One region of the Streptomyces sp. CA-106110 genome, then DNA from elsewhere that is predicted to be linked to it. Evidence: riboswitches for the same ligand, from Rfam matches in the RefSeq annotation. Region 1 holds a riboswitch; each other region holds the start of a gene.

Region 1 (2,254 bases):
GGCGATCAACTTCCAGCTGCTCGGCGGCATCTGGATCCTGCAGACCTTCCCGGCCATGGTCGGCGGTCTGTTCACGCGCTGGTTCCACCGCTGGGCGCTGCTCGCGGGCTGGGCGGTCGGCATGGTCTACGGCACGCTCGCGGCCTACGGCGTCGCCTCCCCGACCCAGAAGCACTTCGGCGGCTCCGCGAAGGAGATCCCGGGCTTCAGTGAGATCGGCTACATCGGTCTGACGGCCTTCGTGATGAACATCGTCGTCACGGTGGTCCTGACCTTCGTCCTGAAGGCCGTGAAGGCCCCGGCGGGCGTCGACGAGACGAAGCCGGACGACTACACGGCGGACGCCGGCGACCCCGGGGTGGAGGTGGAGCTGCCGCCGGCGACGGCCGGCGCATCCCACTAGGGACTGGTGCTCCACGGGCCGCCGGAGAAAATCCGGCGGCCCGTTGCCGTACCCGTCCGGCACACTCGGCCGCATGGACTTCGTGATCCGACAGGCGGCCCCCGACGAGTACGACACCCTCGGCGACATCACCGCCCAGGCCTATCTCCAGGACGGGCTCCTCGACTTCGGGGAGAGCGACGAGTACCTGGGCGAGCTGAGAGACGTCGGCAAGCGAGCCGCGGCCGCCGACGTGCTGGTCGCGGCCCGGGACGGCAGTGTGCTCGGCGGCGTGACCTTCGTCCCGTCCGGCGGCCTCATGGCCGACATCGCGGGTCCCGGCGAAGCCGAGATCCGCATGCTGGCGGTCGCGCACGACGCCCGCGGCCGGGGCGTCGGCGAGGCCCTGGTCCGCGCCTGCGTCGACCGCGCCCGGGACACGGAGGACTGCGTGCGCGTCGTCCTGTCGACCCAGCGCAGCATGCGCTCCGCCCACCGGATCTACGAACGGCTGGGCTTCGTCCGCACCCCCGGCCGCGACTGGAATCCCCTGCCGCAGCTGGACGACATCACTCTCCTCACCTACGAGTTGACACTGTGACATCGGTGCGGCACAACATCTGGGGGTAGCACCGAAACCCGGCACAAGATGTATGCTCATGCTCGCTGTCGCCGCAGGGGAATCCGGTGCGAATCCGGAACTGTCCCGCAACGGTGTACTTATGCGTGTTCGCGCCTGCGTGCACGTACGAGCGTCAGTCCGAGGACCTGCCGACAGTGCGCCCGGCCGTCCGGCCCGGGCGCCAGACGTCCGGGCCTCGTGGAATGGGCCGGTGGACGCGACGCCGTGCGCGCTCGTGAGCTGCCCCCTGCCCTCCTCAAGGCCCCGTGCCGAGCGAGGGAGAGCCACACGTGACCATCGCGCCAGCCGATCCGGCTTCAGTGATCCCGGTCCAGACCGACGGAACCGACGGTCCCGGGGCCACGCTGCTGCGGACCCTGACCGAGCTGACCGCCGACCTCCCCGACGCCGACCCCGGACGAGTCGCCGCCGCCGCGCTGCGGGGCCGGTCCGCGCAGGCCGACGACGCGGAGTTGCGCGAGCTGGCCACCGAAGCGGCCGCCGGCCTGATCTCGGAGGACCCCGCCTACTCGAAGCTGGCCGCCCGTCTGCTGACGATCGGCATCCGGGCCGAGGCCGCCTCGCAGGGCGTCACGTCCTTCACCCGGTCCGTCGCCGTCGGCCACCGGGAGGGCCTGATCGCCGACCGGACCGCCGCGTTCGTACGCCTGCACGCCGGCCGTCTCGACGCCCTCGTCGACCGGGCCGCCGACGACCGCTTCGGCTACTTCGGGCTGCGCACGCTGCACAGCCGCTACCTGCTGCGGCACCCGATCACCCGCAAGGTCATCGAGACACCTCAGCACTTCATGCTGCGGGTGGCCGCCGGGCTCGCGGAGGACGACACCGCGCGGGCGGTCGACGAAGTGGCGGCTCTCTACGGGCTCATGAGCCGCCTGGACTACCTGCCCTCCTCCCCCACGCTCTTCAACTCGGGCACGCGGCACCCGCAGATGTCGTCCTGCTACCTCCTCGACTCCCCGAAGGACGAGCTGGACTCCCTCTACGACCGCTACCACCAGGTCGCCCGCCTCTCCAAGCACGCCGGGGGCATCGGCCTTTCGTACTCCCGCATCCGTTCCCGCGGCTCCCTCATCCGCGGCACGAACGGGCACTCCAACGGCATCGTCCCGTTCCTGAAGACCCTCGACGCTTCGGTCGCCGCGGTGAACCAGGGCGGCCGCCGCAAGGGAGCAGCCGCCGTCTACCTGGAGACCTGGCACTCGGACATCGAGGAGTTCCTGGAGCTG
Region 2 (2,254 bases), 6.0 Mb from region 1:
GTGATCCGATCGCGTCGGTGCCCGGGAAACGCGAGAGGGCCCCCGGATGGTTCCGAAGGGCCCTCTCGTGTCCCAAGACCGTCAGTGCGAGGCGGGAACCGTCCGCCCGGACGGGGCTGTCGCGGGCTTGGGATTCAGCTGCCGCTCGGCCAACTCGCCGAAGAGCAGGCCGAATCCGCCCCAGAGGACAGCCTGGATGGCGAGGGCCGAGAGACGGAACCGCCACAGCAGGGTGGCGGGGAAGTCCTTCGGTACCTCGTTGATGGCCGGCAGGAACTCGTAGGCCAACCCGATCACCACGGCGAAGCCGGCCACGGCCACCACGGTCGCCCACCAGGTGCCCAGACGGGGTGCCAGTCGCTTGCCCAGGATGGTGGCAGCGACCGCGAGGAGGATGCTGAGCACCATCATCAGGAAGTACAGGGTGGTCCGCTTGCCGATGGTGTCGGGGTTGCCCACCGACGGCGGATTGGCCGGGTACTTCAGGAACGGCACGACGTACACGGCGAGCAGCGCGCAGCCCGACAGCAGCAGCGCGGTCGCCCGCGGGCTGAAGCGGCCGATCCGGCCGAGCGCGAAGCAGTACGCGAGCGCGGCGATACCGCCGAAGGCGACCCCGTAGACCAGGACGCCGGTGGCGAGACCGGCGGTGGACTGCAGCGAGCGGGAGACGACTTCCATCTCGTGCTCGTGGGAGTGGGCCTCCTCGAAGCTGATCGCCTTGTCGACGTTCGGCTCACCGAGCAGATAGGCGGCGACCAGGGCGAGCACACCGGCGGCCAGGCCGGCGAGCATGCCTCGTACCAGGAGGTTTCTTACTGTTGCGGAGTTCATGAGCGTGCGGCGTCCCTCGCGTCAGTGGCAGGGGAAGCCGAGCAGGTGGCGGGCGTCGTGCACCCACTCGTGGACGTCCGTGCCGTTGAACACGGAGGTGGCGCCCTGCTCGGCGCCGACGAAGTAGAGCAGGACCAGCATCAGGATGCCGAAGAAGACCGCCCAGGGAGCTATCGCCTTCAGCGGCAGCGTGGCGGGAACGACGGGGGTGGTGGCTGTCGGCTGGGCGACGGTCTGCGCCATGGCAGAACCTCCTCTGGGAGTTCGCGTCCCATCTCGGTGGTGCACTGGACGACAGCCACGGGTCTGACTCACGAAACGCCTCACGAGGCGTCTCGCATACAGTGGCGCGACCGTGCCGGATTCCCACCGGCTTCCGTCTCGCCGTCGTCGATATCGGACCGACCGTACCGCGTGACGGGTACCCGGCCAAGACCGCGCCACCTGGCGTGATCTTCCTCTCGCGGCGGGTGGCCGGTCCGTCGGATGTCAGCGGTGGCGGCCGCTCGGGCGGGCCGAGCGGCCGATCTCGTCGCAGGGAACGCCTCTGTGTCGGGGTCCGAGGAACGCGATGGTTCGCTTCACCAGGCCTCCTTCGGAACTGAGTTGGGTCCGGCAAGTCCCAACTCGTGCTCGCCGAGAGGGGTGAAGAAGCGCTCGACGTCGGCGTCCGTGACCTCGCCGAGGGTCGCCGGCGACCAGCGCGGGTTGCGGTCCTTGTCGATGATCTGGGCGCGGATGCCCTCCACCAGGTCGGGAGAGTTCAGGGCCGCGCAGGAGACGCGGTACTCCTGGTCGAGGACGGGCTCCAGCGCGCCGAGCCGCCGAGCACGGCGGATGGCGGCCAGGGTGACCTTCAGGGCGGTCGGTGACTTGGTGAGCAGCGTCTCCGCCGTGTCCTTCGCGGCCGGGTCGCCGTGGGCGAACAGCCGCTGCACGATCTCCTCGACCCGGTCGGCGGCGTAGCAGGCGTCGATCCACTCACGGCGTCCTGCCAACTCCCCTGGGGGCGACGGCTGCACATGCCGGGCGACCGCCTGCTCCACGGGCATCTCGGCGAGATCGGCGACGAAGTGCCGGAGAGCGGCGGACGGCATGTAGTGGTCGGCGAGCCCGCACAGCAGGGCGTCGGCGGCACCGATCTGCGCGCCGGTCAGTGCGAGGTGCGTGCCCAGTTCGCCAGGGGCGAGGGCGAGCAGGTAGGTGCCGCCGATGTCGGGGGCGAAGCCGATACCGGTCTCGGGCATGGCGACCCTCGACCGCTCGGTGACGACCCGGACGCTGCCGTGCGCGGAGATGCCGACACCGCCACCCATGACGATGCCGTCCATGACGGCGACGTATGACTTGGGGTAGCGGGCGATACGGGCGTTGAGGTGGTACTCGTCGCGCCAGAAGGCGGCCGTGGCGGTGCCGTCAC
Region 3 (2,254 bases), 4.4 Mb from region 1:
CCTCGGTGCGACGGCCGTCACCGCTCTTGCGGCAAGCGCGGGCCGTACCCTGCGCGGCCGCTCGGCAGTGCCCCGGCCCTCGGACGCCGACGGATCCGCCCCGGAGGTCAACGGGTCTGCGAGCCACGGGGACGAACCGCCGCCGCGGCCCGGTCGAGAACGCGGAGACGCTCCGTGACCGGGGTGATCCCCCACCACAGGCCTGCGCCGGCCGCCGCGACGATCGTCACCGCCACCCAGACCGGCGCCCGTGCCACGGATCCCGGCACAAGCAGTGCGGCGAGCGCGCCGGCGGCCACCGCGAACACCCCTGTGGTCATGGAGAAAAGCGCCAGCGGGACCGCCGCCGACAGGGTGGTCCGCGGAGCGCGGGGGCCTTCCGCGCGCGGCGGTTTTTCCTCGGCTCTGTCCCCCATGCGAGCCCCTCCCGTCCTCTGGACGGACCTTCAGAAACCGTCCGTTGCCGGGTCCTCGAATCCAGTCAGCAAACCACACCCCGTCATACGCCGAAAGGCGAGCACCGGGCCGGTGCGCCGTTTCGAGTCACGCGCCGGCGAGTGCGCCCCCTCGGCGGGGTCCTCCACACGGTCGTTGCTCCCGTCCGCCGCGTAGCCGCTCCCCTCTTGCGTCACAGGCGTAGGCGCCGCGCGGACAGCACCGAACCGAGCGGCTGACGGCATGTCAGCCGTGTGGGGCTCGGCACACCGCTGCTCCGCAGGTCAAGAGCCAGTTGACGGGCGTTCCGGGGCCGTGGTGGACTGCCGGGGCCAATACGGCGGCAAGAGAGGAAGCCGGTGCGAATCCGGCGCGGTCCCGCCACTGTCACCGGGGAACAACCCCCGGGAGCCAGGAACTCTCACCGCCGATCTCGTCGAACCAGGGCGTGGACACCCTGAGTGAGGACATATCGCCATGCGCGGCTGCCGTTTCAGGCTCGACAACCGGCCCCTGCCCGACCCCACGGCCGGCTGAACCGATGGGTGCCGATCGCGTCTTCGCGTACGGCGCCGCCGCCGGCCTCCTCGGTGACCACCTGATCGGCGATCCACGCCGCGGGCATCCGGTCGCCGCGTTCGGGCGGGCCGCGGGTGCCGTGGAGCGGTTGCTGTGGCGGGACCACCGCGGGTGGGGCGCCCTGCACACCGCTGTCTGCGTCGGCGGTGCGGTCTCCCTCGCCGCGCTCACCGCCTCCGCCGTCCGGCCCTCGCGCGCCGCCTCCGTCGCCCTGACCGCCGCGGCCACCTGGGCCGTCGTCGGGGGGACTTCGCTCGCCCGGGAGGCCCGGAGCGTCGGGCGTGCCCTGGAGGCGGGGGACGTGGAGGGCGCCCGCACTCGGCTGCCCCACCTGTGTGGGCGTGACCCGCAGGCGCTCGACCCCGACGGGATCGCGCGTGCCGTGGTCGAGTCCGTCGCCGAGAACACCTCGGACGCCGTGGTGGGCGCGCTGGTGTGGGGGGCCGTGGGCGGGGTGCCGGGGCTCGTGGGCTTCCGGGCCGTCAACACCCTCGACGCCATGGTCGGCCACAAATCGCCCCGTTACCGGCGCTACGGGTGGGCCTCGGCGCGCCTCGACGACCTCGTGGGGTGGCCCGGGGCACGCCTGACCGCCGCCCTCGCGGCCGCCTCGGGTCCCCGACCGCGGGCAGCCGTGCACGCCTGGCGCACGGACGCCGCCCAGCACCCGAGCCCCAACGCCGGGCCCGTTGAGGCCTCGTTCGCGGGGGCGCTCGGGGTGCGGCTGGGCGGGACCCTCTCGTACGGGGGACGCGTCGAGCACCGGCCGGTGCTGAACGGCGCGGGGCGCACGGTCCAGGTCGGCGACATCGAACGCGCCGTACGGCTCTCCCGGCGCGTGACCGTGCTCGCGCTCGGCGCCACTGTCGCCGGGCGGTTGCTCACCCGGACGATTCTCACGAAGGGACGTACGTCATGAACGGCGGTCTCCTCGTCGCCGGCACCACCTCCGACGCCGGCAAGAGCGTCGTCACCGCGGGGATCTGCCGCTGGCTGGCCCGGCAGGGCGTCAAGGTCGCGCCCTTCAAGGCACAGAACATGTCGCTCAACTCCTTCGTCACGCGCGAGGGCGCGGAGATCGGACGGGCGCAGGCGATGCAGGCGCAGGCGTGCCGCATCGAACCGAACGCGCTGATGAACCCGGTCCTGCTCAAGCCCGGGGGCGAGCAGAGCAGTCAGGTGGTGCTGCTGGGGAAGCCGGTCGGCGAGCTCAGCGCCCGCGGGTACCACGGCGGCCGGC

What was found. Region 1 has a riboswitch for cobalamin ahead of ACQEXA_RS21125 (ribonucleoside-diphosphate reductase subunit alpha). Riboswitches for the same ligand answer to the same signal wherever they lie in the genome.
Region 2: another riboswitch for cobalamin. It lies ahead of ACQEXA_RS48730 (CbtB domain-containing protein); the one in region 1 lies ahead of ACQEXA_RS21125 (ribonucleoside-diphosphate reductase subunit alpha).
Region 3: another riboswitch for cobalamin. It lies ahead of ACQEXA_RS41365 (cobalamin biosynthesis protein); the one in region 1 lies ahead of ACQEXA_RS21125 (ribonucleoside-diphosphate reductase subunit alpha).

What each region holds. Positions count from the first base shown of each region.
Region 1 is NZ_JBNJNB010000001.1:4,593,423-4,595,676, forward strand. Features, by position in the region: gene mctP (monocarboxylate uptake permease MctP) at 1-403, shown strand, start outside; gene ACQEXA_RS21120 (GNAT family N-acetyltransferase) at 477-983, shown strand; cobalamin riboswitch at 1,036-1,172, shown strand; gene ACQEXA_RS21125 (ribonucleoside-diphosphate reductase subunit alpha) at 1,295-2,254, shown strand, end outside.
Region 2 is NZ_JBNJNB010000001.1:10,555,078-10,557,331, reverse strand. Features, by position in the region: gene ACQEXA_RS48735 (CbtA family protein) at 82-834, opposite strand; gene ACQEXA_RS48730 (CbtB domain-containing protein) at 856-1,077, opposite strand; cobalamin riboswitch at 1,115-1,255, opposite strand; gene ACQEXA_RS48725 (enoyl-CoA hydratase/isomerase family protein) at 1,416-2,254, opposite strand, start outside.
Region 3 is NZ_JBNJNB010000001.1:8,976,855-8,979,108, reverse strand. Features, by position in the region: gene ACQEXA_RS41370 (hypothetical protein) at 1-178, shown strand, start outside; cobalamin riboswitch at 738-875, shown strand; gene ACQEXA_RS41365 (cobalamin biosynthesis protein) at 977-1,933, shown strand; gene ACQEXA_RS41360 (cobyric acid synthase) at 1,930-2,254, shown strand, end outside.